2 regions of the Achromobacter sp. KK8 genome follow, and region 1 is predicted to be linked to the other one. Evidence: predicted binding sites of a transcription regulator. Region 1 holds the regulator's gene; the other holds the start of a gene.
The links. Region 1 encodes FliA, which starts transcription of late flagellar genes. Its sites were predicted from a motif close to CTAAAGTTTNNNNNNNNNNNGCCGNTA; they were not measured.
Positions count from the first base shown of each region.

Region 1 (14,756 bases):
GAATACAAGGTGCTGGGCACCGACGGTTTCGGCCGTTCGGATTTCCGCGCCAAGCTGCGCGAGCACTTCGAAGTGGACCGCCACTTCGTCGTGGTCGCCGCGCTGCGCGCGCTGGCCGACGAAGGCAAGGTGCCGGTTGCCAAGGTGGCCGAAGCCATCAAGAAGTACGGCATCAACCCGAACAAAGCCAACCCGCAATACGCCTGAGGGTAAAGAGACATGAGCAACGTCGTGCAAATCAAGGTTCCCGACATCGGCGACTTCAAGGAAGTGGAAGTCATTGAAGTGCTGGTGGCGGTGGGCGACACGATCAAGGCCGAGCAGAGCCTGATTACCGTCGAATCCGACAAGGCCTCGATGGAAATCCCCGCCTCGCAGGGCGGGGTGGTGAAGTCGATCGCGGTCAAGGTCGGCGACAAGGTCGCCGAAGGCGCCGTGGTGCTCGAGGTGGAAGCGGCCGACGCCGCCGCTGCCCCGGCCGCCAAGGAAGAACCCAAGGCCGAGGCGCCCAGGCAGGCTGCCGCCGCCGCGCCCGCCGCCAAGGCCGAGGCCGCCGCGCCGGCCGCCAGCAGCGGTCCGGTCGAGATCGAAGTGCCGGACATCGGCGACTTCAAGGAAGTGGAAGTCATCGAAGTCATGGTCGCCGTGGGCGACACGATCAAGGCCGAGCAGAGCCTGATCACCGTCGAGTCCGACAAGGCCTCGATGGAGATCCCGGCCTCGCAGGGCGGGGTGGTCAAGGAAGTGAAGGTCAAGGTCGGCGACAAGGTCGCCAAGGGCTCGGTCGTGGTCGTGGTTGAAGGCAGCGCGCCCGCCGCCGCGGCCGCGCCGGCCGCCAAGGCCGAAGCCGCGCCGGCCAGGTCGGAAGCCCCGGCCGCCAAGGCGGAAGCGCCCGCGGCCCCGGCCACGCCCGCCGTCGGCTCGCGCCCGGCCCCGGCCGCCGCGCTGGAAGACGCCAACCTCAAGCCCGGCCAGCTGCCGCACGCCTCGCCGTCGGTGCGCAAGTTCGCCCGCGAACTGGGCGTGAACCTGAGCAAGGTCAAGGGCACCGGTCCCAAGGACCGCATCACCGCCGACGACGTGCGCGGTTTCGTCAAGACCGCGCTGGCCTCGGGCGCCGCCCCGGCCGCCGCCGGCGGTTCGGCCGATGGCGCCGCGCTGGGCCTGCTGCCGTGGCCCAAGGTCGACTTCACCAAGTTCGGCCCGATCGAAGCCAAGCCGCTGTCGCGCATCAAGAAGATCTCCGGCGCGAACCTGCACCGCAACTGGGTCATGATCCCGCACGTCACCAACAACGACGAAGCGGACATCACCGACCTGGAAGCGCTGCGCGTCACGCTGAACAAGGAAAACGAGAAGTCGGGCATCAAGGTCACGATGCTGGCCTTCCTGATCAAGGCCGTGGTCGCGGCCCTGAAGAAGTTCCCCGAGTTCAACGCCTCGCTGGACGGCGACAACCTGGTGCTCAAGCAGTACTACCACATCGGCTTTGCCGCCGATACGCCCAACGGGCTGGTGGTGCCGGTGATCCGCGATGCCGACAAGAAGGGCATCCTGCAGATCGCCCAGGAAATGACCGACCTGTCCAAGAAGGCGCGCGAAGGCAAGATCTCGCCCGCCGAAATGCAGGGCGGCTGCTTCTCGATCTCGTCGCTGGGCGGTATCGGCGGCACGTCGTTCACGCCCATCATCAATGCGCCCGAAGTGGCCATCCTGGGCGTGTCGCGTTCGTCGCACAAGCCCGTCTGGGACGGCAAGCAGTTCGTGCCGCGCCTGATCGTGCCGCTGTCGCTGTCCTATGATCACCGCGTCATCGACGGCGCCGCCGCTGCCCGCTTCAACGCCTATCTGGGCGCCTTGCTGGCCGACTTCCGCCGCATCGCGCTGTAAACGGGGAGCCCCATGAGCAATACCGTTCAAATCAAAGTGCCGGACATCGGTGACTTCAAGGAAGTCGAGGTCATCGAGGTGCTGGTCGCCGTGGGCGATACGATCAAGGCCGAGCAGAGCCTGATCACGGTCGAGTCCGACAAGGCCTCGATGGAAATTCCCGCCTCCACGGGCGGCGTGGTCAAGTCCATCAACGTCAAGGTCGGCGACAAGGTCGCCGAAGGCTCGGTGGTCCTGGAAGTCGAGGCGTCCGACGCCGCGCCGGCCGCCAAGCAAGCGCCCAAGGCTGACGCGCCGAAGGCCGAAGCCCCCAAGGCCGAGGCCAAGCCGGCCGCAGCGGCCCCCGCCGCCGCGACCTTCAAGGGCTCGGCCGACGCCGAATACGACATGCTGGTGCTGGGCGCGGGCCCCGGCGGCTATTCGGCCGCCTTCCGCGCCGCCGACCTCGGCCTGTCCGTGGTGCTGGTCGAACGCTACGCCACGCTGGGCGGCGTCTGCCTGAACGTGGGCTGCATTCCGTCCAAGGCGCTGCTGCACAACGCCGCCATCATCGACGAGGCGCGCGAGCTGGCCGCCCACGGCATCAGCTTCGGCGAGCCCAAGATCGACCTGGACAAGCTGCGCGGCTACAAGGACAGCGTGGTCGCCAAGCTGACCGGCGGCCTGGCCGGCATGGCCAAGGCGCGCAAGGTCACCGTGGTGACCGGCGTGGGCGAATTCGCCGATGCCAACCACCTGGCGGTCAAGGGCGCCGACGGCAAGTCGCAGACCATCCGCTTCAAGCAGGCCATCATCGCCGCCGGCAGCCAGTCGGTGAAGCTGCCGTTCCTGCCGCAGGACGAGCGCATCGTCGATTCCACCGGCGCCTTGCTGCTGCGTGAAATCCCCAAGAAGATGCTGATCATCGGCGGCGGCATCATCGGCCTGGAAATGGGCACGGTGTACTCCACGCTGGGCGCGCGCCTGGACGTGGTGGAAATGCTGGACGGCCTGATGCAGGGCGCCGACCGCGACCTGGTCAAGGTCTGGCAGAAGAAGAACGCCGGCCGCTTCGACAACATCATGCTCAAGACCAAGACGGTCGGCGCGGAAGCCAGGAAAGACGGCATCTACGTCACCTTCGAGGGCGAGGGCGCGCCGAAGGAACCGCAGCGCTACGACCTGGTGCTCCAGGCCGTGGGCCGCAGCCCCAACGGCAAGAAGATCGGCGCCGACAAGGCGGGCGTGGCCGTGACCGACCGCGGTTTCATCGAGGTCGATCGCCAGATGCGCACCAACGTGCCGCACATCTTCGCCATCGGCGACATCGTCGGCCAGCCGATGCTGGCGCACAAGGCGGTGCATGAAGGCCACGTGGCGGCCGAAGCCGCCGCCGGCCAGAAGTCGTTCTTCGACGCCCGCGTGATTCCGTCGGTGGCCTACACCGATCCGGAAGTGGCGTGGGTCGGCCTGACCGAAGACGAAGCCAAGAAGCAGGGCATCAAGGTCGAGAAGGGCGTGTTCCCGTGGGCCGCTTCCGGCCGCGCCATCGCCAACGGCCGCGACGAAGGCTTCACCAAGCTGCTGTTCGACGCCGAGACGCACCGCATCCTGGGCGGCGGCATCGTCGGCACCCATGCCGGCGACCTGATCAGCGAAGTGGCGCTGGCCGTGGAAATGGGCGCGGACGTCATCGACATCGCCAAGACCATCCACCCGCACCCGACCCTGGGCGAATCGGTGGGCATGGCGGCCGAAGTGGCCGAAGGCGTGTGCACCGACCTGCCGCCGATGAAGAAGAAGTAGATCGCCGGGGCTTGCCGGATCTTCGGATCCGGACGCCGGCACCGCAGCCCGAAGCGCCCAACGGCCTTCGGGCTGTTTTCATTGGCGTCCCCTTGCCGTGACGCCCGCGATCACTGCGTGCAGGGCGAGGCGCGAGCCGCGAACCACCCGCCGGCCGGGCCATGATTGGTACGGTTTTCTGGATAATCTATCCGGTCGCACCCGGCTGATCCGGCCCGCGCGGCTGCCTAGAATCGAATCTCCATCGACACATGCGGGAGATTTTCCATGGCAGACCATTCCATCAAGGGCAAAGTCGTACTGATCGCCGGGGGCGCCAAGAACCTGGGCGGCCTGATCGCCCGCGACCTGGCGCAGCACGGCGCCAAGGCCGTCGCCATCCACTACAACAGCGCGGCGTCCAAGGCAGACGCCGACGCCACCGTGGCCGCGATCCAGGCCGCCGGCGCCAAGGCGGTGGCGCTGCAGGCCGACCTGACCACCGCCGGCGCGGTCGAGAAGCTGTTCGCCGACGCGGTGGCGGCGGTGGGCCGGCCCGACATCGCCATCAATACCGTCGGCAAGGTCTTGAAGAAGCCGCTGACCGAGATCAGCGAGGCCGAGTACGACGAGATGAGCGCGGTCAACGCCAAGACGGCCTTCTTCTTCCTGAAAGAGGCTGGCCGCCACGTCAACGACAACGGCAAGGTCTGCACCCTGGTGACCTCGCTGCTGGGCGCGTTCACGCCGTTCTACGCCGCCTATGCCGGCACCAAGGCGCCGGTCGAGCACTACACCCGCGCGGCCTCCAAGGAGTTCGGCGCGCGCGGCATTTCGGTCACGGCGGTCGGGCCGGGCCCGATGGATACGCCGTTCTTCTATCCGGCCGAAGGCGCCGACGCGGTGGCGTACCACAAGACCGCCGCCGCGCTGTCGCCGTTCTCCAAGACCGGCCTGACCGACATCGAGGACGTGGTGCCGTTCATCCGCCACCTGGTCAGCGACGGTTGGTGGATCACTGGCCAGACCATCCTGATCAACGGCGGCTACACCACCAAGTAACCATCGAGCCCCGGGCCGCCGCTTACGCGCCGGTTTGGAGCGTGCCTGGCGACGCGTGCTGGGCGACGCGTGCTGGGCGAAGCCGCCGTCGGATGCCCGCGACGGCTGCCGGAGCGGCTATGCTGTCACGGGCGGCGGGGTGCCGCCGGCACTGCCGCAAACCGGGGGAGCATGGACAGGTTCGAACAGTATCGCGTCTTCGCGCAAGTGGCGGAGATGGGCAGTTTCATCAAGGCCGCCAACGCGCTGGAACTGCCGCGCGCTTCCGTCTCGGCCGCCGTCCAGCAGCTGGAAGCGCAACTTGGCGCGCGACTGCTGCACCGGACCACGCGCCAGGTGCGCCTGACCGCCGATGGCGCCCAGTTGCTGGAGCGCTTGCGGCCGCTGCTGTCCGAAGTCGAGGACATCGACCACCTGTTCCAGCAAAGCCAGCGCCAGGTGTCCGGCCGGCTCAACGTCGACGTGCCCAGCCGCATCGCGCGCCGCCTGGTGGCGCCGGCGCTGCCGGGCCTGCTGCGGCGCCACCCCCGGTTGCAACTGGCGCTGGGGTCCAGCGACCGCGCCATCGACCTGATCCAGGAAGGCGTCGACTGCGCGGTGCGCGTCGGCGCGCTGCACGACAGCAGCCTGGTGTCGCGGCCGCTGGGCAATATCGGCCTGGTCAATTGCGCCAGTCCCGCCTATCTGCGCGACCAGGGCGTGCCCCATGCGCCGGACGAATTGCCGGCGGGGCATTGGATGGTGGGCTACGCCTCGCCCACCACGGGGCGCGAACTACCCTGGGAGGTGGTGGCCGACGACGGCGGCCGCCGGCTCATCGCGGTGCCCAGCCGGGTGGTGGTGAACAACGCCGAAAGCTATATCGCCTGCTGCCTGGCGGGCCTGGGGCTGATCCAGATTCCGCGCTTCGACGTGCAGGACCTGCTGGAAGCGGGCGAATTGGTGGAAGTCATGCCGGCGCATCGCGCCGCGCCCATGCCGGTGGCATTGCTGTATCCGCACCGGCGGCAGCGTTCGCGCCGGTTGGCGGTGTTCCTGGAGTGGTTCGAGGAATTGATGCGCAGGCACCTGGAGGCCTGACGGCGTGAGCCGGGGCTGACAGGGGAGGCGAAAGGGCGGCGCGAAAAGGCTGCACGAAAGGGCGGCGCACGAAGAGCGCGCCAAAGCGAAGGGAGCGCGGCAATCGTTGCCGCGCGCCAGGGCGATTTATGCCTGGGTATTGATGCGGGTGCCGATCTTGCCGTCGATGGCGACGACCGGCAGGGACTGCATCAGCGTGGCGACCGTGTCGGCCTGGGCGTTGATGGCTTTCTTGGTGACGCGGGCCTGGACTTCCTGCATCAGCTGCGCATCACGCATGGCCAGGCCGGTGTTCACGGTGTTGCTGACGGAAAGATCCATGGTGGGGAGTCCTGTGAGGCTTGCCGGACGGCGTCCGGGACAGATGGATTATGCGTGATTATTGCGTACTTCAACGTCTCGCGGTGAAATTCTCGGACGAAGATTGCGCAGGGTCAGGGTTGGGCCGGACATTCCTTGACGGCGCCCCAGCCCTGGTTCGGGCCGCAATACTGCTTGCGCGCCGCCCAGGCGCAATCGGGGCGTTCGAAAAAACCCAGCGTGGCGCAGCGCGCCAGTTCGGCTTTCAGGTTGTCGACCCAGGCATGCGGATTCTCGGCGGGGATCTCGGTGATGCGCAACGTGGGCTTGGGCATGGCGGGGCTGTCCGCGTGCGGAGCGGCGCCTTCGCGGGCGGGGATGGCGGCTGCGGCGGGCGCCGCGCTCGCGGCGGACTGGCCCTGGGTGTGCGGCGTCGGCGCGGCGTCGTCAGGCGACGGCGCGGCGGAAGGGGGGACGCTGTCCGTGGCGCCCGGCTGCGGCGGGGGCGCATCGGCGGTGCGCGGCGCAATGGGAGCCGCGGGCGAGCGCGGGTCCGACGGCCGGGCGGCCTCCGGTCCCACGCCCGGCGGCGCGCCCAGGGGTACGCGCACCGGACCGGCGGCGGATGCGCCCGTGCGCCCGGCATCGGGCGTGCTCCAGGAAACCACCAGCAGCACCAGCGCGCCATAGATCGCCAGGGTGTAGAGCACCGTCAGCGTGGCGTAGCCCACCCGTTTGCCGGTGATCGGCGTGGCGTCTTCACGCCCCAGCAGGCTGCGCCAGCCGACCAGGGCGGCGCCGGGCGCGCTGATCAGCCACCAGCCCAGCCGCTTGAGCGGGCCGGGAGGGCGCGGGATCGAAGCCTGGACCTGCGCGGCCAGCAGTTCGCGCAAGGCGCGGTTCTCTTCGCGCAGGCGCTGGGTGTGGGGGTCCACCGGCGCCTGGTCGTCTTGATCCGTGGTGCCGTCATGCCGCGTAGCGAGTGGATCGGGAGGCGTGGTGGTCATATTACGAAAAATATAGATACAAAAGCGTGCGAGGGCAATTATGAAGGCCCGTGGCGTGTCTCAAAAAAGCGAGAAGGTGGCAAAAAGCCACCTTCCACGATCGCTTGGAAATCCGGGCGATTCGCGGGCCCGGTGCGCAGCGGCAATCCACGCGCGCGGGCAACGGCGCAAGCGCGGCCGGGACGAAGGAGGTGCGGGGAATGAAGCGCCGAAAGCGTGCAAACCGCGGCCCGATGGCGCGTTGCCGCCGGCCTTGGGGCGGGACCTTGGGGAGGCGTAAATGCAAACAAGCCGGCTTGCGCCGGCTTGTTGTGCGGCCGGGTGCGAGGCACCCGGCGCGGGAGGCGGGCAGGGCGTGCCTTGCGGCCCGCCTTGCCCAACCGTCAGGCGTTGCGGCGTGATTAACGCAGCAGCGACAGAACGGTTTGCGGCACTTGGTTGGCTTGCGCCAGAACCGAGGTGCCAGCCTGTTGCAGGATCTGAGCCTTCGACATGTTCGACACTTCCGTGGCGTAGTCCGCGTCTTGAATGCGCGAGCGGGCCGACGACAGGTTGTTCACGACGTTGTTCAGGTTGGCGATGGTCGATTCCAGGCGGTTCTGCACAGCGCCCAGTTCGCCCGTCAGCTTGTCCAGCTTGGTGAAGGCGGCGTCCAGCGTCTTCAGCGGATCGGTCGTCTTGTCGCCCTTGCTGGTCGTTTCCGTGGTCAGCTTGCCCGAGGCGTTGACGTAGGCGGTAGCGCCGACCTTCGGAGCGTAGTCGCCGGTGCCCGTGCCGCTCTTGACCGTGGCCTTGCCCGTGTTGGGGTCGACGGTGTAGGTCGTGTCGTACTTCTGGGTGCGGGTGAAGCTGCCCGAAGCGTCAACCCACGTGTCGGTCGACGTGCCGGTGGTGAAGGTCAGCTTCGCGGCGGTGATACCTTGACCCAGATTGATCTCGCTGCCAGCGGCGCCGGCCTTGAACGTGGCCAGCAGGGCGTCCTTGGCGACCGTGTCGGTGTACGTGACGACGCCGGCGGTGCCGCTGCTGTTGAACGTCTTGCCGCCGATCGACACGCTGGCGCCGCCCACGGCTGCCTTGCTGGTGGCCGTCAGGACGTCGTTCAGCGTAGCTTGCGCGCCGCCGCCGGGGTTGTTGGTCGACAGTTCGCCGGTGGCGGCCAGGTACGCAGCCTTGCCACCGATGGTCAGGTTGCCGGTCGCGTCGACTTCGAAGGTCGTCGAGGCCGAGGCGTTGTTGGCGTAGGTGCCGGTGGCGGTGCCGGTGGCCGGGGTCAGCGACGTGGCCAGCTTGGTCAGGGCGGCGGCGTCAGCGGTCTTGTTCTGGAACGTGAAGTTGCCGTTGGCGGCATCGTACGTGTAGGTCGTGCCGCCCACAACGACGGTATTGCCGTTTTCCAGCTTGCCGAAAGCTTGCTCGGCAGTGGCGGCAGCGTGGTTCGTGGTCACGGTCCAGTCGTTACCGGCGGGGACGCCGCCAGCAGCTTGCAGGTCGGACACGGTGGCGGTGCGGTTTTGCGTCACGCCCTTGCCGTTCACGTTGAAGCCGTCCAGGCCCAGCGTCTTGACGCTGATTTCGGTCAGGTTCAGGGTGATGGTTTCACCGTCGTTGGCGCCGACTTGCAGCGTCAGCGGCTTGGCGTTGCCCGACAGGACCTTCACGCCGTTGAAGTCGGTTTGTTGCGAGATGCGGTCGATGTCCGACAGACGCTGGTTGATTTCGTCCTGCATCGAGTTGAGCTGCTCTTGCGAGTAGCTGCCGTTGGCGGCCTGCACCGACAGTTCGCGAACGCGCTGCAGGTGGGTGTTGATTTCGGAGGCGGCGCCTTCCGTCGTCTGGGCCAGCGAGATGCCGTCGTTGGCGTTGCGCGCGGCTTGGGTCAGGCCCTTGACGTTCGCGGTGAAGCGGTTGGCAATGGCCATACCGGCGGCGTCATCCTTGGCGCTGTTGATGCGCAGGCCGGACGACAGACGCTCGATGGCGGTACCCAGGGCGGATTGCGACTTGTTCAGGTTGTTCTGAGCAACCAGCGACAAGTAGTTGGTGTTGATAACTGCAGCCATGTTCAGGCTCCCAAGAGAGAAAGGCTTCTTCAAACCGGGCAGCGGGGCCGCCCATCGTTGTAACGGGAAGAATCCGAATCCTTGCGTCCTCGAATTTCTCCGTTGCCAGGATTACGGCAGGCCAAAAACAATCTTTAGGAGTTTTTTTGAGTTTTCGCTTTTTTTCATTTCCCCGCCGGGCCAGGCTAATCCCGGCGGGGGTGGAGAGCTGGGGGTCAGAGCAGAAAGCCGCTCGACCGAAACGCGGCCAAGATGCGTACCAGCAGTTCCTGGGCAATCGGATCGGCATTGCGGGCACCCTTGAGCGCCCGGCCGTCCGGATGAGGAATGTGGCCGGCAGTGAGGGCGTCACGCAGTTGCGTGCGCATTTCGGCCTGGGTCCGGGATCCGTCCAGCAAGGTGGCAACGTAGCGGGTGGCCGGGTCGATACTCAGGTTCACGTGTTGATGCCAAAGGTTGTACAGGCCCACCTGCAGCGCTTTCTCGCTGCTGGCGGTGATCAATTCCCGGGCGCCGGGGATGAGTCGGGGTTTGGTCGAATCGTTGCCATAGCCGATCGGCTCGCATCGGTAACGCAGCCCGCCGCAGTTGAACAGCGTAATCAGATGCAACAACGTGGCGTGTTCCAGGGCGTCGCCGGTATGGGGCGAGTGGCTTGCGACGACGCGTTGGGCTTGTTCGAACGCAATCGGAGCGGGCCAGTGTTCCTGCAGCACCTCGATCAGCGCGACCAGCGATGGATCCTGCGTCGCCAGGCCGGCGTTGCCGGGCGTGCGGAAATGCCGGCGGCCTGGTTGGGCCCGATCGCGTTCCGCATCCGGCCGCAGTTGGGCGGAGAGCAGCATGGAAGAGAAGTGGCTGGCTTCGGGCCGTTCCAGGATCTGGTCGGCACGCTCGGCATGGACCAGCAGACTCTGGCGGAATGGCCGGCCCACCGCGAAATCCAGATATTGCTCGCGCATGACGCGATCGGCATCGCCGGACATGGCGGCGAGCGCGTTCGCCGTGGCCTCGCCGTAGCTGGAGGGGAACGAGCCTTCGGGCTGGACATCGCTGACATAAGCCAGGCCGGCTTGCTGGATGCTGGCGATGAACTCCAGGAAATAGCAGGGCGAATTGATCATTTCCAGGTATTCGTGGAAAAGATAATGATCCGGCTGCTGGCTCAGGGTGTGTGCGGCCTTGCTGATCGCCTCGCGCATCAGGTTATTGGTTGATAGCCCATGTTGGAGCAGGCCCAGCATTTCCTTGGCCTTCTTCAGCTTTTCCGCTGGCGTGGTGGCCGAGAAACTGTTGAGCTGCATGGCGTCGCGCAAGATATCCGACGTTTTCCAGCCGGGGTAGACGTTGTAGCTGATGAAGGCGATGCCCTCGGGCGCCAGGTTGTCGCGGCAGACGCGCAGGATGGCCTCGCGCACGACAGGCGGCACCCAGCTGAAGACGCCATGGCAGATGATGTAGTCGAACTTGCCCAGGCTGTCGTCAATATCGGTGATGCTCAAGGCCCGCAGGTCCAGGTTGCGCAGGCCGAGTTTTTCCACCACTTCGCGTCCCGCGTTGACCTGTTCCGGTGACAGGTCGATGCCGATGACCTGCGCGTTCGGGTGGGCCACGGCGAACGGGATCAGGTTGCCGCCGGCGGCGCAGCCCAATTCCAGGACGCGGGCGCCCGCCAGCGGCGCCGAATCCAATCCATACAGACGCGCTACCGCCCGCAGGTGGCCTGGCGCGGTTTGGAGCAAGGCGTTGGAAAGGTAGGGCGTTTCGTCGTAGGCGTCGGAAATCGCCTGGTTCAACAGATCGGGTTCGGTCATCTTGGAGTCCGTGTCGAGGCGGCCGCAACTTTGGCCGCTTGGTCGCGCGCGTAGGCAAAGGCATTGTGCAGGCGACAGCCTATCAGCCGATGGTGGATGCGGAAGGCTTGAAAAAGGGCGGAAAGATCCCGGGTTTCGTCGGGTCGGAGTTCGATCCAGACTGGTCCCGGACTTGTACGGGCCACGGCAGCACGAACGTGCGCGGCCTCAGATGATCTGCGCGATCTGCCCTTCCTGGGGCAGGTCCTGCCAGGCCTGTTCGCGCAGCTTGGCGCGGATGCGGGCGGTGGCCTGCGAGCGCAGCTGGCAGACGCGGGCCTCGGTCACGTTCATGATCGCGCCGATTTCCTTCAGGTTCAGGCCTTGCTCGTAGCACAACGACAACAACAGCTTCTCGCGGTCGGGCAGCGAGTCGATGGCGTGGATCAGCGCCTGGCGGAAATCACCGGCCAGCAGGGAATCGAGCGGATTGCCGCTGGCCGCGCCGTGGTTCAGCGTGGCGGTCCAGTCGGACTGGCCGGAGCCCGAGCCCGTATCGGGTTCGGTCGCGAAATCCTCGTAGTGGACGATCTGCACACCCTGCGCGTCGTGCAGAAGCGTCTGATATTCGTTCAGCGGGATCTCCATCTGCTGGGCGATCTCGGCTTCCGTGGGCGCGCGCATCAGTCGCTGTTCCAGCGACTGGATGGCCTGTTCGATCTTGCGGGCCTTGGCGCGCACGCTGCGCGGCAGCCAATCCTGGCCGCGCAGCTCATCGAGCATGGCGCCGCGGATGCGGGTGGTGGCGTAGGTCTCGAACTGCGCGTCGGCCGTTTCCTGGTAACGCCGCACGGCGTCCAGCAGGCCGATCATGCCGGCCTGGATCAGGTCGTCCAGTTCGACGCTGGCGGGCAGCCGGGCGAGCAATTGCAGGGCCAGCTTCCGCACTAGCGGGGCATATTCGACCAAGCTGTCATCTGCGTGGGGCATTGCGGGAGTGTCAGGCGGTGTCCATCGTGACGCATTGTCGGTTGTTGTCAATTTGCGACATTGTCGACAAACGCGCGGCTGCGCTAAAGCTAGCAAGATTCTGTCATCGGCAAGGTGTCATTGTCGGTAAAAGACGGTATTTCATTCCTTAAAGCACGCAACGTTTTGAATGCTTATTTGCCAAATTGACGTACATTTGTGAGGACTTTCTATGTCAAGGTGTATCTAAAGTCTCAAGTTGCGCAATATCAACAAAGATTTGTCATATAAGTCATAGAAAATGACATGACCTGTGGTAAATTTTACTTAAATTGCGAACAAATGATACATTTCGCATTAAAACAGGATGCAGCGGGCAGGGTGCAACAGATGTTGCCAAATGCTTTTGGTTATCAAGCCCCTTCGGTGGGATAGGGAATAGGGAGTCGGGCGTGCAACAAGTCGAAAATTCTTTGCTGGCAGATATCCGTGAAGTGAATCTGTCCTATCTACTTCTCGCGCAGCGCATGCTGCGCGATGACTATGCTGCATCGATGTTCCGCCTGGGTTTCAGCAACGAGGTTGCCGATATCCTGATGCGTCTTTCTCCGGCCCAGCTGGTGAAGCTGGCCAGCTCCAGCTCGCTCCTGTGCCGCTTCCGTTTCGATGACTACAGCCTGCTGTCTGCCCTGACGCACGACGTGCTGGGTGGTGCGCTGCAGCAAGCGCACGCGACGATCCTGCTGGCCAAGCAACCTGTTGAAGAACTGGCCTGACGGCCGGTCGACTCCCACTCGGATACGTGCAATGGCCACCAAGAGCGTTTCGCAGGAAGCGGATGACATCCTGCTAGCCAGCTCCATGATCACCCTGGGCGCGCGGCTGCAGGTGCTGGAGGCGGAAACCAGCCTCAGCCATGACCGCCTGGCCCGTCTCTACCGCGAAATCCGCGGCTGCTCGCCACCGAAGGGCATGCTGCCTTTTTCGGTCGACTGGTTCATGACCTGGTTGCCGAACATTCATTCGTCGTTGTTCTACAACGTGTATTCGTTCCTGAACGCGCGTACCAGCAGCAAGGGTATCCGCGCCATCATCGACGCCTACCGCTTGTATCTCGAGAACGCCGGCGTCGACAACGCCGAATCGGCCGAGCCGGTGCTCAGTTTCACCCGCGCCTGGATGCTGGTGCGATTTTTCGACAGCGGCATGTTGCAACTTTCCGCCTGCCGCCAGTGCGGTGGGCATTTCATCGCGCATGCGCATGATCCCCAGTCGGATTTCGTGTGCGCGATCTGCCGTCCGCCACCCCGGGCCGGCAAGACCCGCGCCGCCGCCAAGGCGCGCGCGGGCAGCCGATCCGTGCCAGCCGTAGACGCCGCCCGTTCCTGAGCGGCGCGTCCAAATACATCAAAAGCCCTGGAAAACTCCCCGTAACCCGCCTTTTTGGGACGGGGGGAACAGGGGATCATTGACGCCGGTTTTAGACTTCGTTGGCAGGGGCCTGATGTGTTGATTGTTATCGGTTTTCTAGTGGTGATCGTGTCGGTCATCGGCAGCTTCGTAGCGCTGGGCGGCCACATGGGCGCGCTCTACCAGCCGTTCGAGTTGACGCTGATCTTCGGCGCGGCCTTCGGCGCCTTCCTGGCCGGCAACAGCAAGAAATCGCTGATGCTCGTCAAGAAGGCACTGCCCGACACGCTGAAAAGCTCGCGCTACGGCAAGGACGTCTACATGGAGCTCATGGCGCTCCTGTACGTGTTGCTGAACAAGGCGCGCCGCGAAGGCCTGATGGCGATCGAATCGCACATCGAGGATCCGGCCTCCAGTCCGATCTTCAGCGAGTATCCGCGCATCGCCAAGGACGAGAAGCTCATGGAGTTCATCACGGACTACCTGCGCATCATGATCAGCGGCAACATGAGCTCGTTCGAGATCGAAACGCTCATGGACGAGGAAATCGAAACCTACCGCCACGAACGTGAAGTGCCTGCCAGCATGATCCGGCAGATGGCCGACGGCCTGCCCGCGTTCGGTATCGTGGCCGCGGTGCTGGGCGTGATCAAGGCGCTGGCCGCCGTGGACCAGCCGCCCGCGATTCTCGGCGACCTGATCTCCAAGGCCATGGTCGGCACCTTCCTGGGCATCCTGCTGGCCTACGGCTTCGTCGGCCCGCTGGCCTCGCGCATCGAGCGCCGCACCGACGAGGCCATGAAGGTGCTGGAATGCATCAAGACCACGCTGTTGGCCAGCATGAACGGCTATCCGCCCCAGCTGGCGGTGGAATTCGGCCGCAAGGTGCTGTACTCGTCGGTGCGTCCGACTTTCGGTGAGCTGGAAGAGCACGTCCGGCAGACCAAGTCCACCGCCAAGGCCTGACGGAGCGGGCCATGAGCACGGTAAACAACCACCGTGTGGTGATCCGCCGCAAGAAGGTCCACGGCGGCGGGCACCACGGCGGCAGCTGGAAGATCGCCTACGCCGACTTCATCACGGCGATGATGGCGTTCTTCCTGGTGATGTGGCTGATCAGCATCGTGCCGCGCGAGGAACTGAAGGGCATTGCCGAGTACTTCCGCATGCCCCTGCGCGTGGCGCTGACCGGCGGCCCCAGCAGCTCGGCCGAGACCAGCGCGGTTCCCGGCGGCGGACGCGACCCCCTGCGCAACGACGGCGACGAGCGCCGCGCCCAGGGCAACCGGGTCGAGGCCCAGCCCAAGGGCGACGCCGAGCGGCGCGACCAGCATCGGCTGGAAAACCTCAAGAAGCGGCTGGAAAACGTCATCGAGAACAGTCCGGTGCTGAAAAGCTTCCGGCCCCAATTGCTGATC
Region 1 covers NZ_CM135178.1:4,083,542-4,098,297, forward strand. The annotation lists gene aceE (pyruvate dehydrogenase (acetyl-transferring), homodimeric type) at 1-207, shown strand, start outside; gene aceF (dihydrolipoyllysine-residue acetyltransferase) at 220-1,890, shown strand; gene lpdA (dihydrolipoyl dehydrogenase) at 1,903-3,675, shown strand; gene ACVN9Z_RS18925 (SDR family oxidoreductase) at 3,943-4,716, shown strand; gene ACVN9Z_RS18930 (LysR family transcriptional regulator) at 4,888-5,796, shown strand; gene ACVN9Z_RS18935 (putative motility protein) at 5,923-6,117, opposite strand; gene ACVN9Z_RS18940 (hypothetical protein) at 6,231-7,103, opposite strand; gene ACVN9Z_RS18945 (flagellin N-terminal helical domain-containing protein) at 7,505-9,166, opposite strand; gene ACVN9Z_RS18950 (methyltransferase regulatory domain-containing protein) at 9,382-10,980, opposite strand; gene ACVN9Z_RS18955 (RNA polymerase sigma factor FliA) at 11,188-11,949, opposite strand; gene flhD (flagellar transcriptional regulator FlhD) at 12,381-12,704, shown strand; gene flhC (flagellar transcriptional regulator FlhC) at 12,736-13,317, shown strand; gene motA (flagellar motor stator protein MotA) at 13,435-14,304, shown strand; gene motB (flagellar motor protein MotB) at 14,316-14,756, shown strand, end outside.

Region 2 (14,756 bases), 2.4 Mb from region 1:
GCAGCTTGCGCTCGACCAGCCCGAACGCCACGTTGTCCCACACCGTCATGTGCGGCCACAACGCGTAGTTCTGGAACACCATGCCGATGTTGCGGTTCCAGGGCGGGATGGCGCTGATGTCCTTGCCGTCCACCAGCAACTGGCCGGCGTCCTGCCGGTTGAAGCCCGCGATCAGGCGCAGCAGGGTGGACTTGCCCGAGCCCGACGGCCCCAGCAGGGCGAAGAACTCGCCCGGCTCGATGTGGATGTTGACGTCCTTGAGCACTTCGGTTTTGCCATACGACAGCCGGATGTTGCGGCATTCAACGCTGACTTTCTTCATGTCGATTCCCCTTGATTCAGGCCGTCTCGTCGTGACGCGCCGGGCGCTGGCGCGCCTGGGCGCGTTCCACCAGCAAGTGCGAGACATACGTGCCGACCGCGACCGCGGCCACCGCCAGCACGCCCAGCGCCGCGCCCGGACCCCGGCCCGCCGCACTCTGCATGTACAGATAGATGCCATAGCTCATCGGCGCCTGGCTGTCCTTGGTGACCAGCATGATGGTGGCCGACAGCTCCACCGCCGCCGTCACGAAGCTGGTCACGAAGCCGGCCAGCATGCCGCCCGCCATCAGCGGTACCACCACCCGCCGGATGGTGCGCAGCCGCGTGGCGCCCAATGATTGCGCCGCTTCCTCCAGCGACACGTTGATCTGCTGCAGCGCGGCCACGCACGAACGCAAGGCGTAGGGCAGGCGCCGTACCGAGTACGCGATCATGATGATGATCCACGACGAGGTCAGCAGCGTGCCGGTGCCCGGGATCTCCACGCCGCGGAATGTGCGCAGCAGTCCGATCGCCAGCACGATGCCCGGGATCGCCAGCGCCGCCGAGGCCAGGAAGTCCAGCCATTGGCGCGCCGGCAGCCGGGTGCGCAGCATCAGGTAGGCGATGGCGGTGCCCAGGATCACGTCCACCCCCGCGGCCAGGCCGCAGTAGAGCAGGGTGTTGGCGATCATGCCCTGCGACTCGCTGAACACCGCGCCGTAGTGCGCCAACGTGTAGCCGTCCGGCAGCGGCGCGAAGCTCCAGACGCTCGCCAGCGACAGCAGCAGCACGCCCATGTGCGGCGACAGGACCAGCAGCAGCACCAGGACGATCCAGCCATAGGCCAGCACGCTTTCGGCCGGCCGCAGCTTGCGCTTCTGGATCGAGTTGCCGCCCTTTTGCAAGGTGGAATAGTCGCGCCCCTTGAGCACGCGCGCCGACAGCCACAGCGCCAGGATCGAAAAAGCGATCATGATGACGCTGATGACATAGCCCAGCGGATCTTCCAGCCCCACCTGCGTGATGCGCAGATAGGCCTGCGGCGCCAGCATGTTGGTGGTGCCCAGCACCAGTGGCGTGCCCAGGTCGTCGAACACCTTCACGAACACCAGCGAGGCGCCGGCCACGTAGCCCGGCAGCGCCAGCGGGAAGATCACGCGGCGGAACAGCCGGAAGCCGCGCGCGCCGAGGTTGAAGGCCGCTTCCTCCATGGCGCCGTCGATGTTGCGCAGCGCCACCACCAGGTTCATCAGGATGAACGGGAAGTAGTGCAGCGCCTCGACGAAGATGACGCCGTTCAGGCCTTCCATGAACGGGATGGTGAAGCCGAACCAGTCGTTCAGCAGCAGGTTGACGCTGCCGGAACGTCCGAAAATCAGCTGCATCGCCACCGCGCCGACGAAGGGCGGCATGATCAGCGGCAGCACGCCCAGCGTCTGGATGATGAGCGCGCCGCGGAAATCGAAGCGCACCGTGAAGTACGCCAGCGGCACCGCGATCAGCGAGGCCAGCAGCGCCGACCAGCCCGCCACGTAGAGGCTGTTGAAGAACGCCTCCAGCATCAGCGGCTGGTTGAAGAACGCGCCGAAGTGGCCGATGGTGAAGCCGCCATCGGCATTGACGAAGGCGCTGTAGAACACCGTGCCCACCGGCACGGCCAGGAACAGCGCCAGGAAACCCAGCACCAGGAGCGCGGCCAGCACGGGGCCGGCGGGCAGGCGTGAATGGCCCGGAAGATTCATCGAGATTCCCGTAAAGGTTCAAGACAGGCCGTCCGCGGCGGGGCGGCGGCCGGACGGGGCGAGCCCCCCGTCCGGCGCGAGCCGGGCCTACAGCGCCGCGGCTTCCCGCGCCAGCTTCACGGCCTGCTCATAATTGCTCTTGGCCGTGCCGTTCCATTCGCCTTCCAGCTTGGTGATCTGCTGGTTGACCGCGGCGTCCTTCTTGTTGCCGCTGAAGATCTTCAGGAACTCGGGATCGGCGGCCTGCTTGCCATCGACCAGCGGTGCCCAGGCCAGCTTGCGGGCCTGCGCCAGCAGTTCGGCCGGCTTGCCGCTCTTGCCCTTGTCGCCGAGCTTGGCCTCGGCGTCGTAGATCGCCTTGGTCGCCGCCTGCAATTCCTTCAGGCGGAACGTGACGGTCTGGTCGTACAGCGACTGCACCACGTAGTAGCGCGTCTGCGACAGGTCGGCGTTGAACTGCACCTTGCTGCGGCGCGCGATCTCGGCCGGGTCGGGGTAGCCCTGCGGCACCTTGCCCGCCAGCGCCGAATACGGCAGCACCGGCAGGCGCGAGATCTTCGGTTCCAGCAGCAGCTCCTGGCCGGCCTGGCTGAGCGTGAAGGCGATGAACTTCCTGCCTTCCTCGGCGTTCCTGGCGCCGTCGATCAGCGCGATGTTGGCCGGCACGATGGCGGTCTCGGAGGGATAGACGAACTCCACCGGGAACTTCGAGTATTTGCTCGACAGGCCGAAGAAGTCGATCACCGGACCCGCGCCGAACTGGCCGTTGTTGACGCCGTCCGGCACGCCGAACGAGCGCTCGGTCACGGCGCTGCTGTTGCCCGACATGCGCAGCAGCGTGTTCCAGCCGTCGTCCCAGCCTTCGCCCTGCAGGATGGTCTCGACCGTCAGGTGCATGGTGCCCGAGCGCGACGGCGAAGTGATGCCGACGTGGCCGAACCAGTGTGGCGCCAGCAGGTCCTTCCATTCGACCGGGGCGGGGATCTTGTGCGCCGCGATGTAGCGCGTGTTGTAGACGATGCCGTAGCCGGCCAGCGCCTGGCCCAGGTACATGCCGCCCGGGTCGTTGATGGGGTAGTTGCCGATCTTGTCCGGCACGTCCTTGTTGGCGACGTCCGCCGATTTGGCCAGCAGCTTGTCGCGTCCCAGCACCTCGAAGGCGTCCGGCGCGCTGGCCCAGAACACTTCCGGGCGCTGGCCGGCCGGCGTCTCGCGCACGTAGGCGATGCCGGACACGGTGTTCTTGTTGAGGATTTCCAGCGTGATGCCGGGGTTGGCCTTCTCGAACGCGGTCTTGTAGGCCTGGGTCAGGTCTTTCGGGAACGACGTGATCACCGTGACGGTGCCCGCCAGGGCGGGGGCGGCGCAGGCGGCCAGCAGCGCCCCTGCAAGGGCTGTGCGCATTGCATGCATGGTTTGTCTCCGTGGTTTTTTCGATTTGTCCGGAGACCTTAGCGGCTGCATGCGCCGCCAGTCCAATCACAAATTTTGATGCGCGCCATCAGCCCTGCGGGCATTCGGGAGAACCCGCGTGAGCGCGCGGATCAGGCCGGCCATCTAGGCCGTGGCCGACACGCCGCCGTTTGCCTTGGCCATCGCCTTGGCCTGCTCGGCCATCACCTGTTGGATCATGCCCATGATCTGCATCGCCTGGGCGTTCAGCGCCTGCAACTGGGTGGCCTTCTGCTCCGCCGACGCATTGCTGTCGCGCACGCGTTCGATCTGCTCCATGACGCGCTTGAGCTGGCGCTGGAGTTCCTTGATCTGGCGGGTGTAGTGGTCGTCGTTTTCGGACGATTCCGTTTCCTCGGCCTGGCCCACCTTCATGGCGCCCGCGTTGGTGACGCGGATCTTGCCGTCGGGGGTGACGGTGACGCCCGGGTCGCCAGCCTTGGCGTCCCTGGCCTCCTTGTTGGCCTGGATCTTCTGCGCCCACAGGTCGGCCATGCTGCCGATGCGCGAGGTGCCGCTGAGGGAATCGATGGCCATGAAGGTCTCCGGGGAGAGGTTTGACTGGGGTTTCCACTAATACGGCATGCTGGCGGGGAACTTAAGTTGCCGCCCGTTCCCGGCCCCCTTTACACTGGCGCCCGCTCACACCAAACACTCCCGGGGAATCCATGTCCAATTCCTATTTTCCGCGCTGGCGCCTGGCGGACGACGCCGAGCCCGGCGTCATCATCGCGCCCGATGAACGCCTGTCGTGGCCCAAGAACGTGGCCATGGGCGCCCAGCACGTGGTGGCGATGTTCGGCTCCACCGTGCTGGCGCCGCTGCTGATGGGCTTCGACCCCAACGTCGCCATCCTGATGTCGGGCATCGGCACGCTGATCTTCTTCCTGTTCGTGGGCGGGCGCGTACCCAGCTACCTGGGGTCCAGCTTCGCCTTCATCGGCGGCGTCATCGCGGTCACCGGTTACGCCGGCGGCGGCGCCAACGCCAACATCGGCGTGGCGCTGGGCGCCATCATCGCCTGCGGCCTGGCCTATACGCTGATCGGCGTGCTGGTCTGGATCGCCAACGGCCGCGCCGGCGGCGGCGCCAACTGGATCGACACCCTGATGCCGCCGGTCGTGACCGGCGCGGTGGTCGCGGTGATCGGCCTGAACCTGGCCCCCATCGCCGCCAAGGGCGCCATGGGCGCCTCGGGCTTCGACAGCGCCATGGCGATCGTCACCATCCTGTGCGTGGGCGGCATCGCCGTCTATACCAAGGGCATGGTGCAGCGCCTGTTGATCCTGGTCGGCCTGATCCTGGCCTGCGTGGTGTACGCGATCTTCGCCAACGGCATGGGGCTGGGCAAGCCGATGGACTTCTCGGCCGTGTCGGCCGCCGCCTGGTTCGGCCTGCCGCACTTCGCCGCGCCGGTGTTCAAGGCCGAGGCCATGGGCCTGATCGTGCCGGTGGCCATCATCCTGGTCGCCGAGAACCTGGGCCACGTCAAGGCGGTCAGCGCCATGACCGGCCAGGACCTGGATCGCTACCTGGGCCGCGCCTTCGTCGGCGACGGCGTGGCCACCATGGTCTCGGGCGCGGTCGGCGGCACCGGCGTCACCACCTACGCCGAGAACATCGGCGTGATGGCCGTGACCCGCATCTACTCGACCCTGGTATTCGTGATCGCCGCGCTGATCGCCGTCGTGCTCGGGTTCTCGCCCAAGTTCGGGGCCCTGATCCAGACCATTCCCGCGCCGGTGCTGGGCGGCATGTCGGTGGTGGTGTTCGGCCTGATCGCCATTGCCGGGGCCCGCATCTGGGTGGTCAACCAGGTCGATTTCAGCGACAACCGCAACCTGATCGTGGCCGCGGTCACGCTGGTGCTGGGCGCGGGCGACTTCACCGTCAAGCTGGGCAATTTCACCCTGGGCGGCATCGGTACCGCGACTTTCGGCGCCATCATTCTCTACGCCCTGTTGCGCCGCAAGAAATAGGACGGGGCATGGGCGGCGGCCCATGCGCTGTTCCGGGGCCATGGGCCGCCCCGATCCCGCCCGGGGCGCCGCCGTGCCTGCGCCGCCCCGGATTCAGAAACCCGCCGCGCCTTTTCAGGGGCGCGACAAGCGCGAAGCCGGCGCCCGGCCGGTCATCTGCACCGGCGCCGCCTCGATCACCTGGCCCGACTGGGTCTTGAATACCGCGGTCGCCTCGGCCAGGCGCCTGGCCTGCTCCTCCATCGCCGATGCGGCCGCCGAGGCCTGTTCCACCAGCGCGGCGTTCTGTTGCGTCACTTCGTCCATCTGCGAGACCGCCAGGCTGACCTGATCGATGCCGCCCGCCTGTTGCGTCGATGCGGCGGAGATCTCGCCCATGATGTCGGCCACCCGCTGCACCGAGGTCACGATTTCCTCCATCGTCTGGCCGGCGGCCGATACCTGGGCCGAGCCGGCCGCGACCGTCTCGACCGAGGTTTCGATCAGCGCCTTGATTTCCTTGGCCGCCTGCGCCGCGCGCTGCGCCAGCGTGCGCACTTCGCCCGCCACCACCGCGAAACCCTTGCCCTGTTCGCCCGCCCGGGCCGCCTCCACCGCCGCATTCAGGGCCAGGATGTTGGTCTGGAAGGCGATGCCGTCGATCACCGAGACGATGTCGGCGATGCGCCGCGAGCTGTCGGAAATTCCCTGCATGGTGGCCACCACCTGGCCGACCGTGTGGCCGCCACGTTGCGCCACCTCCATGCTGACCGCCGCCAGCTGGTTGGCCTGGGCCGCGTTCTCGGCGTTCTGCTTTACCGTGGTGGCCAGCTCTTCCATGGTCGACGCGGTTTCCTCCAGCGCCGCGGCCTGCTCCTCGGTGCGGGTGGACAGGTTGGCGTTGCCGGCGGCGATTTCCGCGGCGCCGATGTTGATTTCCTCGACTCCCTGGCGCACGGCCGTCACCGTGCGGGTCAGTCCTTCCTGCATGCGTCGCACCGCCGAGAACAGCATGCCGATTTCATTATTGGAGCGGGCCTCGACCCGCTGGGTCAGGTCGCCGGCGGCGATGCGATCGAAATGCCGGCCGGCGTCCTGCAGCGGCAACAGCACGCCCCGCCGGATGAAGGCCCAGCACAGCGCGGCCAACAACAGCGCCACCGACAGCAGCACGATTGCGGACATTCTTGCGGTGGAATAAGTGGTCTGCGAGCGTGCCAGCACGTCGTCGCTGCGCTCCTGCACCCGCGTCAGGAAAACCTGCATGTCCTTGGCGAAAGCGGCATCGGCCTGGCGCACCCGGGGCTCGCTCTGCTGGTAGCGCGCCGCGGAGCGTTCCTTGAGGGCGGCGTCCAGTTCGTCCAGCACTGCCACATAGGCATTGAACTGACCTTGCAGAATCTGCGCCAGCTCCTGGCCGCGTTCGCTCTTTGGCACCGCCATATAGCGGGTGAACCGCTCGCGCGCCTCTTGCAGCTGGCTGGCGGCGGCGGACTCGGCGGTGGCGGCCTGGTCGGCGGCGCCCGCCTGCAGGTCGGCGATACCGGCGCCGAGCGCCAGCCGCGCCCGCAGCAGGGCGCCGCTGGCCTCGTATAGCGGGTCGACCTGATGCACGGCCACATTATTCAGGTCCTCGATTTCCCGGACACTGTTTTCCGCATTGCGCCAACTCAGCCCGCACGCCTGGGCCAGGGTAATGACGAAAAAGAACAGCACCAGCATCATGCCCGTACGGACTTTCATTTTTTCCAGCATGGGAGCTCCCGTTCTTGAACGCGCTCCACCCCAGGCGCGGGCCTTTGCCCGCAAGCGCCACGGCGGAGGGACGAACGTCGAGCCGGATGACTGCGATGCGTCCGCCCAACCTGCAACACGCACAATCAATCGATTTACGCGGCGGCCATGAACAGCCGGCGCGTCCCTTCGCTGCGAACCAGAAAAAATGCCGGCGAATACCGGCATGTATTTAATTGTTATTAATGGGCCAGTTTGTCGGTTATACCTTTTTTATTGAATACAACCCGCCGTTTTTACATAAACCCGGCTACCGCCGGGTTTATCCCTATCGCCCAGTATCTTTTACGCAACGCGGGTTGTAGCTGGGAAACGACGGGTTTTAGCGGGTTACGGCGGCGAAATGCGCCGAAAACGCCGGTTTCTCCGGTGGCTTGCAATTCCCGCGGACTTTGACCACAATATGACCTTGATTGCCCCGGTTCCGACCCGAGCCGGGGTTTTGTTTTGGTCGCAGCTTGCCGCATTCGTCCGGCGGGCCGGCCCGAGCGGGCGCAAGGGGATCCATCGGGTTCAGCTTTGCCCGCCCCTGGCCGTTCCGCTCCTGGCGATGCCCGTCACGTATCAGCTTCCGACGGCGCCCCATGCGTCAGGTCCAAGACCTTCACACCGAGAACGCTCCGTCGGGGGCGTTTTCTACTTTTGTTTGGGAAACGACATGTCTGCCATTCCTTTGACCGTGCGCGGGGCCGAGCGCTTGCAAGAAGAGCTCCAGCGGCTGAAAACCGTGGAACGTCCCGCCGTCATCAACGCTATCGCCGAAGCGCGCGCGCAGGGCGATCTGTCGGAAAACGCCGAGTACGACGCGGCTCGCGAGCGCCAGGGTTTCATCGAGGGCCGGATCGCCGAGCTTGAGGGCACGCTTTCCAATGCCCACCTGATCGATCCGACCTCGCTCGAGGCCGAAGGTCGCGCCGTGTTTGGCGCCACCGTCGACATCGAGGACCTGGATTCGGGCGATCGCGTGACGTACCAGATCGTCGGCGACGTCGAAGCCGACATCAAGTCGAACCTGATCTCCGTGTCGAGCCCCGTGGCCCGCGCGCTGATCGGCAAGAGCGAAGGCGACGTGGTCGAGGTCAAGGCCCCGGCTGGCGTTCGTGAGTATGAAGTGTTGAGCGTGCGTTACATCTGACGCTGGCTCTGAGCGGTAAAATCAGCAAAACACCATAGCCCGCACCGGATATCCGGCACGGCAATATTGCGGAACGCTATGGTGGACCGGGCGCGTAAAGCGCCCGTTTTTGTGCCCGGCGGTACTATCTTTTGGGCGACGACTTGCGGCTGGTGCCGCTGCGGGCCCCGGCCCGCAGGCTCAGCGCGCTGCCGGCGCGGCGCGGAATGCCGTGGCTGCCGGAAGTGGTTTTCTTGGTGCCGGGACGCATCGGCTTGCCGTTCTTGTTGAGCTGGTCCTGCGGCACGAAGCGCGTCTTGGGCTTGGGCTCTTCGGTTTCGGAACGGCGCGGGCGCTTGGCCAGGGTCTTGCCCTCGGCGGCCAGCTTCTTGGGCGTATGCGGCTCGGAGGCGCGGCGCTTGGCGGGGCGTTCCGGCTCGAGGGCGGCCAGCACGGGCGGCTTGATGTTGCCGGCCAGCGGGCGGAACAGGATCAGGGTCTTGCCCAGGTGGTGCACCGGGGCGCAGGACAGCGTGTCGCAGATGGTCGACAGCATGGCCTCGCGGGCCTCGCGATCGTCGCCGCCGGCCCGGACCTTGATCAGGCCGTGGGAAGTGAGTGCCAGGTCGATTTCCTTGAGCACGGCTTCGGTCAGGCCGTTGTCGCCGATCAGGACGACGGGGCGCAGAGGGTGGGCGGCGGACCGAAGGTCGCTACGCTCACGAGAGGTAAGTTCTAATATAGGCATGCGTGGAATTGTACGGTAATGGCCAAGAATAAATTCTCCAAAGACTGGATTCACCAGCACATCAACGATCCCTATGTGAAGATGGCGCAACAGAAGGGCTACCGGGCCCGCGCCGCCTTCAAGCTGATCGAGATTCTCGATACCGAGAAGCTGTTGCGGCGTGGCGACCTGGTGGTCGACCTAGGCTCGGCGCCCGGCAGTTGGTCGCAGGTGGCGCGCGAGCGCCTGGCGGGGCCGGGCGGGGTGGTGGACGGGCGCATCATCGCGCTCGACATGCTGCCCATGGAGCCCGTGGCGGGCGTCGAATTCATCCAGGGCGACTTCCGCGAGGATGACATTTTGAAACAACTGGAAGACATGGTCGGATCGCGCGCGGTCGACCTTGTAATTTCCGACATGGCCCCCAACTTGTCTGGCGTGGGTATCGCCGACGCCGCGCGCATCCAGCACGTGTGCGAGCTGGCGATGGAATTTTCCCTTGCCCACCTCAAGCCCAACGGGGCGCTGATCGTCAAGGCATTCCACGGAACCGGCTTTTCGCAGATCGTGGAGTCCTACAAACAGCACTTCAAGCGGGTGGTCGAGCGCAAGCCGAAGGCATCGCGGGACAAGTCCTCCGAAACCTTTCTGGTTGCGCGCGATCTGAAATGACCCGCGCCAGGGCACGTGCCCTGGTGTCACAAGAACCTACCGGCCCGACGGCGGCCGGCCTGCCGAGACAACGACCAGCAAAATCACGAATCAGACGTAACTTAGCGGCCCGCCCCTTCCCAGGACGCAACCCGGTCCGACAGGGTAGAATGGGCTATTGACATACTTGTGACTGTGCCATATGCGGGTGCGCGGTCGCCGGTCGGAATCGAAAGCAGGAGATCGACCTTGAATAATTCATTTTCGAAAGTCGCCGTCTGGATGGTGATAGCCCTGGTGCTATTCACGGTCTTCAAGCAGTTCGACGGACGCGCGCAGACCCAGGACGGCGTGACATACACGCAGTTCATGGACGACGCCAAGGCGGGCCGTATCCGCAAGGTGGACGTGCAGGGCGGCCCTGGTGGCGACGTGCTCTACGTCACGCCGGACGCGGGCCGCGCCTACACGCTGACCTCGCCGGGCGACCTCTGGATGGTTTCCGACCTGCTCAAGTACGGCGTGCAGGTGTCGGGCAAGCCGCGCGAAGAGCAGTCGCTGCTCATGAGCATCTTCGTGTCCTGGTTCCCCATGCTGCTGCTGATCGGCGTGTGGGTGTTCTTCATGCGCCAGATGCAGGGCGGCGGCAGGGGCGGCGCGTTCAGCTTCGGCAAGTCGCGCGCTCGCATGCTCGACGAGAACACCAACCAGATCACCTTTGCCGACGTCGCCGGCTGCGATGAGGCCAAGGAAGACGTCCAGGAACTGGTCGACTTCCTGCGCGACCCCAGCAAGTTCCAGAAGCTGGGCGGCCGCATCCCGCGCGGCGTGCTGATGGTCGGCTCGCCCGGCACCGGCAAGACGCTGCTGGCCAAGGCTATCGCCGGCGAAGCCAAGGTACCGTTCTTCAGCATCTCCGGTTCGGACTTCGTCGAAATGTTCGTCGGCGTGGGCGCGGCCCGCGTGCGCGACATGTTCGAGAACGCCAAGAAGCACGCGCCCTGCATCATCTTCATCGATGAAATCGACGCGGTCGGCCGCCAGCGTGGCGCCGGCCTGGGCGGCGGCAACGACGAACGCGAGCAGACGCTGAACCAGATGCTGGTGGAAATGGACGGCTTCGAGTCGGGCCAGGGCGTCATCGTGATCGCCGCCACCAACCGTCCCGACGTGCTGGATCCGGCGCTGCTGCGTCCGGGCCGCTTCGACCGCCAGGTCGTGGTGCCGCTGCCCGACATCCGCGGCCGCGAGCAGATCCTGAAGGTCCACATGCGCAAGGTGCCGCTGTCGCCCAACGTCGACGCGACCATCCTGGCGCGCGGCACCCCGGGCTTCTCGGGCGCCGACCTGGCCAACCTGGTCAACGAGGCCGCGCTGTTCGCCGCGCGCCGCAATGGCCGCACGGTCGACATGTCGGACTTCGAAAAGGCCAAGGACAAGATCATCATGGGCGCCGAGCGCCGCTCGATCGTCATGCCCGAAGAGGAACGCAAGAACACCGCGTACCACGAGTCCGGCCACGCCATCGTCGCGCGCATGCTGCCCAAGACCGATCCGGTCCACAAGGTCACCATCATCCCGCGCGGCCGCGCGCTGGGCGTGACGATGCAGCTGCCGGAAAGCGATCGCTACAGCATGGACAAGAGCCGCCTGCTGTCGACCATCGCGGTGCTGTTCGGCGGCCGTATCGCCGAAGAGATCTTCATGAACCAGATGACCACCGGCGCCTCGAACGACTTCGAACGCGCCACGGCCATCGCCCGCGACATCGTCACGCGCTACGGCATGACCGACGAACTGGGCCCGATGGTCTACGCCGAGAACGAAGGCGAGGTCTTCCTGGGCCGCAGCGTGACCAAGACCACGCACATGTCCGAAGCCACCATGCAGAAGGTGGATTCCGAGATCCGCCGCATCATCGACGAGCAGTACGGTGTCGCGCGCAAGATCCTGGAAGACAACCGCGACAAGGTCGAAGTCATGACCGCCGCGCTGCTCGAATGGGAAACCATCGACGCCGACCAGATCGACGACATCATCGAGGGCCGCCCGCCGCGTCCCCCGAAGACGCCGCAGGGTCCGTCGGACACGTCGGACACGCCTCCGACCGGCCTGGCCGCCGGCGGCAACACGGCAGCCGCGGTCTGAGGTCTTTCGTCCTGATTTATGGCGAATAACTTCCTTTGCGGGCGCTTCGAGTTCGATCTCGAGCGCCCGCTTGTCATGGGTATCGTCAATGTCACGCCGGACTCGTTTTCCGACGGCGGCCAGCACGACGATACCGATTCCGCGGTGGCGCATGCGCGCCGCTTGATCGAAGAGGGCGCGCGGATCCTGGACCTGGGCGGCGAGTCGACGCGGCCGGGCGCCGAACCGGTGTCGGTCGCCGACGAACTGGCGCGCCTGCTGCCGGTGATCGAGGCGCTGCGCGATTGCGGCGTGCCGCTGTCCATCGACACCTTCAAGCCCGAAGTCATGCGCGCCGTGCTCGACGCCGGCGCCGACATGATCAACGACATCTACGGGTTCAGGCAGCCGGGCGCCATCGAGGCGGTGGCGCAGTCGCGCTGCGGATTGTGCGTCATGCACATGAAAGGTGAGCCGCGCACCATGCAGGCGACGCCGCCTGAATATTCCGACCTGATCGGCGAAATCGGACTCTTCCTGGGATCGCGGGCGCAAAAGCTGCGCGGCGCCTGGGTCGATCCCCGACGCATCGTGCTGGACCCCGGTTTCGGGTTCGGCAAGACGGCCGACCAGAACTTCCAATTGCTGCGCCGGCTGTCCAGCCTGCGCAGCGGCGGTTATCCATTGCTGATCGGCCTGTCGCGCAAGAACATGATCGGCCAGGCCACCGGCCGGCCGGTCGGCGACCGGCTGCCCGGCAGCATTGCCGCCGCCTTGGCCTGTGTGGCCCGTGGCGCCTCCATCGTGCGGGTGCACGACGTGGCGGCCACGGTCGACGCGCTAAAGGTCTGGCAGGCGGCTGAACAAGGAGCAATCACTTCATGATTCGACGCAAGTATTTTGGTACCGATGGTGTGCGCGGCGAAGTCGGCGGCGCGGTGATCAACGCCGAATTCGCCCTGCGCCTGGGCTACGCCGCCGGCCGCGTGCTGGCCCGCGAGCACGCGGTGCGCGGCGGCAGCCGCCCGCAGGTGGTGATCGGCAAGGACACCCGCATTTCCGGCTACATGCTGGAATCGGCGCTGGAAGCCGGGTTGTCGGCCGCGGGCATCGACGTGCTGCTGGCCGGCCCGATTCCCACGCCCGCGGTCGCCTACCTGACCCGCGCGCTGCGCCTGGTCGCCGGCATCGTCATCAGCGCCTCGCACAATCCCTACCAGGATAATGGCATCAAGTTCTTCTCGGCCCAGGGCATGAAATTGCCCGACGAGATCGAGGCCGCCATCGAGATCGCCCTGGACGAACCGCTGGGCTGCGTCAGCTCTGAAGGCCTGGGGCGCGCGCGCCGCATGTCGGATTCCCAGGGCCGTTACATTGAATTCTGCAAGAGCACCTTCCCCAACGATCTGGACCTGAACGGCATGACGATCGTGGTGGACGCGGCCCACGGCGCGGCCTACAACATCGCGCCGCACGTGTTCCGCGAACTGGGCGCCGAAGTGCACGCCATCGGGGTGCATCCCGACGGTTTCAACATCAACAAGGGCGTGGGCGCGCTGCACCCCGAACTGCTGGCCAAGGAAGTGAAGGCGCGCGGCGCCCAACTGGGCATCGCGCTGGACGGCGATGCCGACCGCCTGCAGATGGTGGATGGCGACGGCCGCATCTACAACGGCGACGAATTGCTCTACGCGATCCTGCGCGAGCGCATGCAGCGCGGCAAGGTGGATGGCGTGGTCGGCACGCTGATGACCAACTTCGGCTTCGAGCGCGAACTGCAACGCCTGGGCGTGGGTTTCGAGCGCGCGAATGTGGGCGACCGCTACGTGCTGGAGCAGATGCAGGCGCGCGGCTGGCTGTATGGCGGCGAAAGCTCGGGCCACCTGCTGTGCCTGGACTGCCATTCGACCGGCGACGGCATCGTGGCGGCGCTGCAGGTGCTGACGGCGTTGCGTCGCAACCATGTGTCGATGGCCGATTGGGTCAAGGATCTGCGCATGTACCCACAGAAGATGATCAACGTGCCGTTGACGCCGGGCCAGGATTGGAAAACGCACCCCGGCCTGACGGCGGCGCGCCGGGCAGTCGAGGAGGAACTGGCGGGCCGCGGTCGGATCCTGATCCGCGCTTCCGGCACCGAGCCCAAGCTGCGGCTGATGGTCGAGGCCGAAGACGAGGCCCTGGCCGTGGCCAGCGCCGAGAAGCTGGCGGCCAGCCTGGGGTAGGCCCACCACCCGCTCCAGACCCGACATGGCCATTCATTGTTTTGCGATGAATGGCCATTATTTGTGAATATTTCGTCTTTGTTTGTAAAGTTTTGTCGAGCTTTGCAGGAATTGACTCTCCTCGCTCCAAACTAAACTTCATAGTCACGTAACATATTGGTCAAGTCATTGACATACAGGGCGTCCAAACTGACCGGACTCTCTAGGAGCTTCGCGCAATGCTGGAACTAGCACGCATCAACCCAAGCCGTAATGCCGCAGAACCATGGACGGGCGCCGCCCCCCGGGTGCTGGTGGTCGGCCTGGCGCGCACGGCCGAGGAAATCGAACAGATCCAGCGCCTGCGCTACGACGTCTTCACCGAAGACATGGGTGCGGTCTTCCCGGATGCCCAGGACGGAATCGAGCACGACCGCTTCGATCCATTCTGCGAGCACCTGATGGTGCGCGAGCTCGACACCGGCCGCGTCGTGGGCACCTACCGCATCCTTACGCCCGAAAAGGCGCGCGAGGCGGGCGGCTACTACTCGCAGTCCGAATTCGACCTGTCGGGGCTGGGCGCCATCCGCGACGAACTGGTGGAGGTGGGGCGTTCGTGCACCCATGCCGACTACCGCAACGGCGCGGTCATCATGCTGTTGTGGTCGGGCCTGGCGGAAT
Region 2 covers NZ_CM135178.1:102,886-117,641, reverse strand. The annotation lists gene ACVN9Z_RS00565 (ABC transporter ATP-binding protein) at 1-322, opposite strand, end outside; gene ACVN9Z_RS00560 (ABC transporter permease) at 339-2,048, opposite strand; gene ACVN9Z_RS00555 (ABC transporter substrate-binding protein) at 2,136-3,461, opposite strand; gene ACVN9Z_RS00550 (FlxA-like family protein) at 3,606-4,037, opposite strand; gene ACVN9Z_RS00545 (solute carrier family 23 protein) at 4,169-5,479, shown strand; gene ACVN9Z_RS00540 (methyl-accepting chemotaxis protein) at 5,594-7,213, opposite strand; gene greA (transcription elongation factor GreA) at 7,911-8,387, shown strand; gene ACVN9Z_RS00530 (YhbY family RNA-binding protein) at 8,512-9,114, opposite strand; gene ACVN9Z_RS00525 (RlmE family RNA methyltransferase) at 9,133-9,765, shown strand; gene ftsH (ATP-dependent zinc metalloprotease FtsH) at 9,994-11,892, shown strand; gene folP (dihydropteroate synthase) at 11,911-12,756, shown strand; gene glmM (phosphoglucosamine mutase) at 12,753-14,096, shown strand; gene ACVN9Z_RS00505 (GNAT family N-acetyltransferase) at 14,315-14,756, shown strand, end outside.
Region 2: the regulator FliA is predicted to act here: its motif matches at 4,077-4,103, upstream of ACVN9Z_RS00550 (FlxA-like family protein).